Regions from separate parts of the Corynebacterium nuruki S6-4 genome, predicted to be linked through region 1. Evidence: predicted binding sites of a transcription regulator. Region 1 holds the regulator's gene; the other holds the start of a gene.
The links. The regulator LexA, encoded in region 1, represses DNA repair genes until DNA is damaged. The targets are predictions, from matches to a motif close to CGAACANNTGTTCG.
Positions count from the first base shown of each region.

Region 1 (3,284 bases):
CCCGCATGTGCTGTTCGCCGACGATCTCGCACCGGCGGACACCGCCACCCTCGACCCGTCCCTGATCGTGGCGGTCGTCACCGAGAAGGGCGGGGCGACGAGCCACACCGCCATCATCGCCCGACAGCTCAACATCCCGTGCGTGGTCGCGGTCGGCGCGGATCTGCGGGCCATCCCGGCGGACACCCCCGTACTCGTCGACGCGTCGGCCGGCACGGTGGAGACCGGTGTGCCGGCGGATGAGGCACAGCGCCGGGTCGCCGAGGCGGCGGACCGGGCGGCGCGGATCAGCAGCTGGACCGGTCCCTGTGCGACCGCTGACGGTCACCGGGTTCAGTTGCTGGCGAATGTGCAGGACGGCGCGACGGCACGGCAGGCCGCCGCCTCCGTGGCGGAGGGGGTCGGCCTGTTCCGCACCGAGCTGTGCTTCCTCAGTGAGACGAGTGAACCCTCGGTGGAGGACCAGGCGGCGCGGTATGCGGAGGTGTTCGCCGCGTTCCCGGAGGGGAAGGTGGTGGTCCGCACCCTCGACGCCGGGTCGGACAAGCCGGTGCCGTTCGTCAACGCCGAGGACGAGGAGAACCCGGCCCTCGGTGTCCGTGGACTGCGGATCGCCCGGGGGAATCAGGAGCTGCTGGAACGTCAGTTGGACGGTATCGCTCTGGCCCTGTCGCAGACGGAGCGCCGTGGCCCGGACGCGCAGGCGTGGGTGATGGCACCGATGGTGGCGACGGTGCATGAGGCGGCGTGGTTCGCCGAGCTGTGCCATGCCCGGGGGCTCACCGCCGGCGCGATGATCGAGGTGCCGGCGGCGGCGCTGCTGGCGGAGAAGATGATGCGCCACCTGGATTTCGTCTCGATCGGGACCAATGACCTGACCCAGTACACGATGGCGGCGGACCGGCTGTCGGCGTCGCTGGCCTATCTCACGGATCCGTGGCAGCCGGCTGTGCTGCGGCTGGTGCACACCACCTGCCGGGCGGGTTCCGCGGCGAAGACCGCGGTGGGCGTGTGCGGCGAGGCTGCCGCGGACCCGCTGCTGGCCTGTGTACTCACCGGTCTCGGGGTGACGTCCCTGTCGGCGGCGACGCCCGCACTCGCAGCGGTCGGTACCCAGCTCGGTGAGGTCGATTTCGTCACATGCCGCGACATGGCCGCCGCCGCACTCGACGCCGACGGCGCGGAGGAGGCCCGGATCGCGGCCGCCGCGGTCATCGGTCTCTAGCTTCCGCCCGCTGGGTCCCTGTGGCCCCCGGTACTGCTGGGCCCGGTACTTCCGTGGCCTTGTGATCCTGCGACCCTGCGCTCCTGCGCTCGACCCGCACGTCCAGGGGCGGTTGCGGACGTCGCCGGTGTCGGTTTTGAGAACCCAGGGGTCGGTCGCATCCTGGCCCGGTCGGGTTCGCGAGCCCAGGTGCTGTCCTGGGGCAGGAAACTCGACCCGTCGGTTCGTTCCGCGGACATGAACCTGTCGGTTCGTTCCGCGGACATCGGGTTCGAAGCCGGGATCAGGGTCGGGCTCAGGGTCGGGCCCGGGGGTCCTTTCCCGCGTCATCCCGGTGGTCGCGACCGGGTGCCACGACATCCCCGGGACGGCCACCTAGATCTTGCGGAGCACGGCGACGACCCGGCCGAGGATCTCGGCGTCGTCGCCGCGGATCGGCTCGTACAGTGCATTGTGGGGGATGAGCCAGGCGTGGCCGGCGTCCCGCTGGAACTCCTTGACCGTGGCTTCGCCGTCGATCATGGCGGCCACGAACTCGCCGAGCTCGGCGGTGTTCTGGGACCGGACCACCACCCAGTCACCGTTGTAGATGCCGGCATCCTGCATGGAGTTGCCGACGACCTGGAGGAGGAAGAGCTCGCCACCGCCGACGAGCTCCTGCGGCAGGGGGAAGTGGGCCTCGACATGCTCCTCGGCGAGGATCGGGGCGCCGGCGGCGATCTGGCCGACGACGGGGACGTAGGCCGGGGTCGGCATTGAGTCGTCGACGGCCGCGGCGGACATCGGTTTACGGCCCGGTCGGGGAGCGGACGAGATGTCCTCCGGACTGCCGTCGAAGGACCGGATGTCCACGGCACGGGGCTTGTTGTCCTCACGACGGAGGTAGCCCTTCCGCTCAAGTTCCTTGAGGTGGTAGGAGACCGAGGAGGTCGAGTTCAGGCCGACCGCGTCGCAGATCTCGCGGATGCTGGGCGGGTAGCCGCTGAACCGGATCGCGTCCTTGATGACCTCGAGGATCCGTCGCTGCCGGTCGGAGAGCTTCTCCCGCCCCTGCGGATCGTCGTGGGTCCCCTTGGCGGACAGTGACCCCTTCGGCCTGCCCCGCTTGCGTCCGCCCGTGGGTGTCCCCGTCGGCTGCTGTGTGTCTGCCATGATCCCTCACTCCTGGACTGGGTCAATCTGTGGCCCGTCGCCGCCGGCGCCGGGTAGTCCCCTCTGACCCTACAGGACGGCGAGCGGTTTTCCCACCAAGATGTTCGAAATATTCCCGCGGGCTGTGGACAGTCTCGAACGGGTGTGCTACCTTCGCGTTCGACGGCGTCATTTCGAACAGAGGTTCCATGTTCGATGGCCGCTGACGGTCCGGTGTCCGGTGCCGGTGGTCTGATGACCGGCATCGGCGCTGCACCGTCAGTGCGGACGCACCGAGCAGAAGGAGATTGCCACCATGGCTGCACCAGTTGTCTATCCGGTCCGGTTGACCGACTACCGTGACCGCCCCGTGACCCCGTCGGCCCGGATCCACGGCACCGGCCGGGTGCGGCGGTACCGGGATGCGGACACCGGTACGGGGAGTTCGAACACCGCGGGATGCGGTGAGGCGGTCCGTCCGACCCCCGCGGCGCGGGCCCGGCTCCGGATGCGGACCACCCGGCAGGAACGCCCGTTCGACGTCGGGGGACGGGCCGTCGCACTGCGCCGGCGGATCTGGTCCGTCGCACAGTCGCCCGGCGGCGTGCTGCTGTCCTTCGCCACCGCGCTCCTGCTCGCGTGCGGGGTGCCGGTCCTCACCGGGTCCCTGGACGGGGATGCCGGACAGGGGCCGGAACCGGCGGTCGCCGCGGCGACGGTGGACGACGGGACAGCCCCCGGCGGGCCCGGCACACCGCACTATGTCCGGGTCGCGGAGGGGCAGAGCCTCTACGACATCGCCCGCTCACAGGCGCCGGACATCGCGGTCGGGGAGGCGATGGCCGCTCTCTCCGACCTCAATGATCTGGGGGACCGGGACCCGCGTCCGGGCACGTTACTGTCCGTCCCGCAGTGGTGACCGGCACGG
Region 1 covers NZ_CP042429.1:455,901-459,184, forward strand. Annotated here, with positions in the region: gene ptsP (phosphoenolpyruvate--protein phosphotransferase) at 1-1,225, shown strand, start outside; gene lexA (transcriptional repressor LexA) at 1,601-2,377, opposite strand; gene FSW06_RS02045 (LysM peptidoglycan-binding domain-containing protein) at 2,673-3,275, shown strand.

Region 2 (3,284 bases), 800 kb from region 1:
ACCGGCAGCGGGCGTCGCGGCCCACCGCGGTGGCCCGGTGCAGGGTGGTGAACCGGTAGCAGCCGGTGTCGGTGAGATCCTTGATGTCGGGCAGGTCGCGGACCAGGTCGGCGGTGTTGATCAGGGTGGCGGTGGTCGTCGGGGACACCCAGCCGGTGCCGATGACGAACCCGGGACCACAGGCGGGGCCGGTGGGGGCGGTCGGACCGGCCTGTGGGGCAGGGTCCGGAGTCTCCGGACCCGTCCCCGGGCCGGCCGGGCCGGCGGCGGAAGCGTCACCGGCAGGGTTGGTGTCTCCACCGTCGCCGTTGTCCGGGCCGGTGGGGCCGGTGTCCCCACCGTCGGGGCCGTCTGGGCCAGTGGGTCCGTCGGGGCCACCGTTGCCGCCGGGGCCGTCGGTTCCGTCGGTGCGGGGTGTGTAGACGTTGACGACGACCTTCAACTGGTCGCGGTGACCACCCAGGATCTTCAGCATCGCCTCACCCCGGCACCGGATCATCCCCGGCGCCGGCAACGGCTCCGCCAACGTCGCCACCGGCTCCTCCTCCGGCACACCGGTGTCGGCAGGGTTGTCGGCAGGGCCGCCGGCCGGGTTGATGATGTTGTCGACGATCCGGCGGGCCGCCACCAACTCCGCCGACTCCGGCTGCGCCTGGCGTTGCTGCTGCGCCCGGAGGGTCTCCTGCTCAACCAGGAGCTCCTTACGCACCTCCAGCGCCGCAGCGGACAACGGTTCCCACAGTCCGTCGGCGACCGACCGGTCCCCGCACTCCAGAGTGAACCGGGTACCCCGCCGCGTCAGCCCCACCGTCTTGCGCTCGGTCTCCTCGGTGTCGGCGACCGGCACCGGCGCGATGTCGGTGAGGATCCCGTCGGTGGCGTCGCCGAGAGCCGGCACCGACCACACCGTCCCGTCCGGGGTGATCTGCACCCCGAGCCTGGTGGCGACCGCCTCGTCGACGGTGGCGGGCAGCTGCTGCCCGGCGGCGGCGAGGGCGCGGGCGTGCCGGTTGATGCGGGTCCAGATGATCTCGAGGTGTTCGACACTGTAGCGGGAGTCGGTGCGCATACGGTCGAACAGGGCCGGCATCCGCACCGCCAGATCCGCGGCGTGGGCGTAGCAGACGGCTTCGCGGTGGCCGCGGCGGCGGACGGCCTGGGCGGCCGACAGGCGGGCGTCGGCGCCAACGGTGGTGAGGAAGGCGACGAGGGTGAGTTCGGCGGTGTTCACCGGCCCGGCCAACTTCTGCGACAGACTGTTGTAGGTCTCTCCGCTGGTCGGTTCAGTACCGTGCGGGATATGCCGACCACCGCGGGGATGGTCCCCGCCGTCGAGCCGGCTGGTCCTGCCGCTCTCGCCGCCGCGCTTGTCGCTGCTGTTGCCGTGGTTGCCGTGGTTGTCGTCGGTGGGTGGTGTGGTGGTCATGGTCCCCTCCCGGTGATCCCCGCCTGACCTCTCCTGATGTGCTCTACGTCACACAGTACCCCGCCTGCCGGACAGAGTCAACCACCTGTTCGAAATAAGATCGAACACATGGCTGCAACAGATGGCCGCCAGACCACGATCAGGCGACCGTCATCGACGGCCGCCGCCCCGCGCCTCTATCCCCGCAGGTAGTACTCCAGGGCATTGGGGTGCTTCGCCAGCGCAGTGATAGAGACGTCCATGTACGCGAACATCGGGAAGCCCTGCAGGATCGCATGGAGTTCGTCGTGGTCGTCGACATCGAAGACCGAGTAGTTGGCATACTCCCCCACAACCCGCCAGATCGCCTTCATCGCACCCCGTTGCTGGAGGTCGGCAGAGTACGCCTTCTCCCGGGTCTGGAAATCGGCGACCTGGTCGGAGGTCAGACTGTCCGGAAAATGGACGTCCATCCGAGCAAGAAAAAGCATTGTAAGTTCCTGTCCTTTCTGTCACTGTGATTGAACTGCACAGGGCGTCGGAAGGCCCCGGTATCAGTCGCGGGTGAAACGCGAGACCGCCGCGGCGTCCGGCTCCAGGCCGAGCCCGGGCCCCTCCGGCAGCGTCACCCGGCCGTCCGCGTACACCAGGTCAGTGGTGGTGTAGCTCTCCTTGAGCAGCATCGGGCCGAACAGCTCCGAGCCGAAGTTCACCGCCGGAGTGGCACAGGCGAAGTGCAGCGATGCCGCGGTCCCGAAGGGGCCCTCGAGGCTCGTCGCCCCGTGGCAGGCCAGACCGGCGGCCTCTGCCACGGCCGCGGTCTTCACCGATTCGCGCAGACCACCGAGCTTCGTCGTCTTCAGGGCGATGACGTCGGCGGCTTCCTCACGGACCACCGCCAGGGCATCCGACGGCGAGCACACCGACTCGTCCGCCATGACGGGAACCCCGGTCCGGCGGGTGATCTCCCGCAGCGTCGCCAGATCATCGGCGGGCGTCGGCTGCTCGAAAAGCTCGATCCCCGCCTCCGCCAGGGCCGGCAGGTGCCGCAGCGCGGTCATCCGGTCCCACCGGGCGTTGACGTCGATCCGCAGGCCGACCCGCCCGTCGAGTTCGCCGGCGAGCTGCACGATCCTGCCGGTGTCCACCGTCGGATCCCCGGACCCCATCTTCAGCTTGAAGGAGCGGTGGCCGAACTCGGCGATGCGCTCCTCGATCTCCGGCACCGCCTTCTCCAGCGGCAGCACGCCGAGCGCCCAGGTGACCTCGATACTGTCGCGCGCGGCGCCGCCGAGCAGGTCGCGGACCGGGATGCCGAGCGCACGGGCCCAGGCGTCATGCATGGCGACGTCGCAGGACGCCTTGGCGAAGCGGTCGTTGGCGACGACCTTCCCGAAGTCCACGAGAATTCCGGCGAGGTCGGACACCTCCCGGCCCACCATCACGGGGGCGAGATAGCGGTCGACGATGACCTTCATCGTCTCCACGGATTCACCGCCCCACCACGGTCCGCCGGGGACGACGCCCTCACCGTAACCGACCACCCCACCGGCGAGATGCACGGAGACCAGGAGGATCGGTTGGGCGGTGGCGGTCATCGTGGCGAAACCGTGGGGGCGGATCAGCGGGACGTCGAGAATGCGGGTGTCGACCCGTTCGATGGTGAGGTCGGGTGCGGCAGGCACACGGATCCTTTCGTAGCAGGGATAGCAGGGATAGCAGGGAGCAGAGACGGGCAGAGCCCCGCACCGTCCGGAAACGGTGTGGGGCAGGTGCTCGTGGGATGGACTGACGGATCAGTTACCGCGGTCCTCGTCCAGCGCGAAGTTGTAGTTGACCACGACGGAGCCGTCGGCGGCGTCCTCCGGGTGCAGGATGA
Region 2 covers NZ_CP042429.1:1,251,634-1,254,917, forward strand. Annotated here, with positions in the region: gene FSW06_RS05560 (HNH endonuclease signature motif containing protein) at 1-1,426, opposite strand, end outside; gene catC (muconolactone Delta-isomerase) at 1,603-1,896, opposite strand; gene FSW06_RS05570 (muconate/chloromuconate family cycloisomerase) at 1,960-3,090, opposite strand; gene catA (catechol 1,2-dioxygenase) at 3,202-3,284, opposite strand, start outside.
Region 2: a site for LexA is predicted at 1,505-1,518, ahead of FSW06_RS05560 (HNH endonuclease signature motif containing protein). Genes of this name have one in related genera too.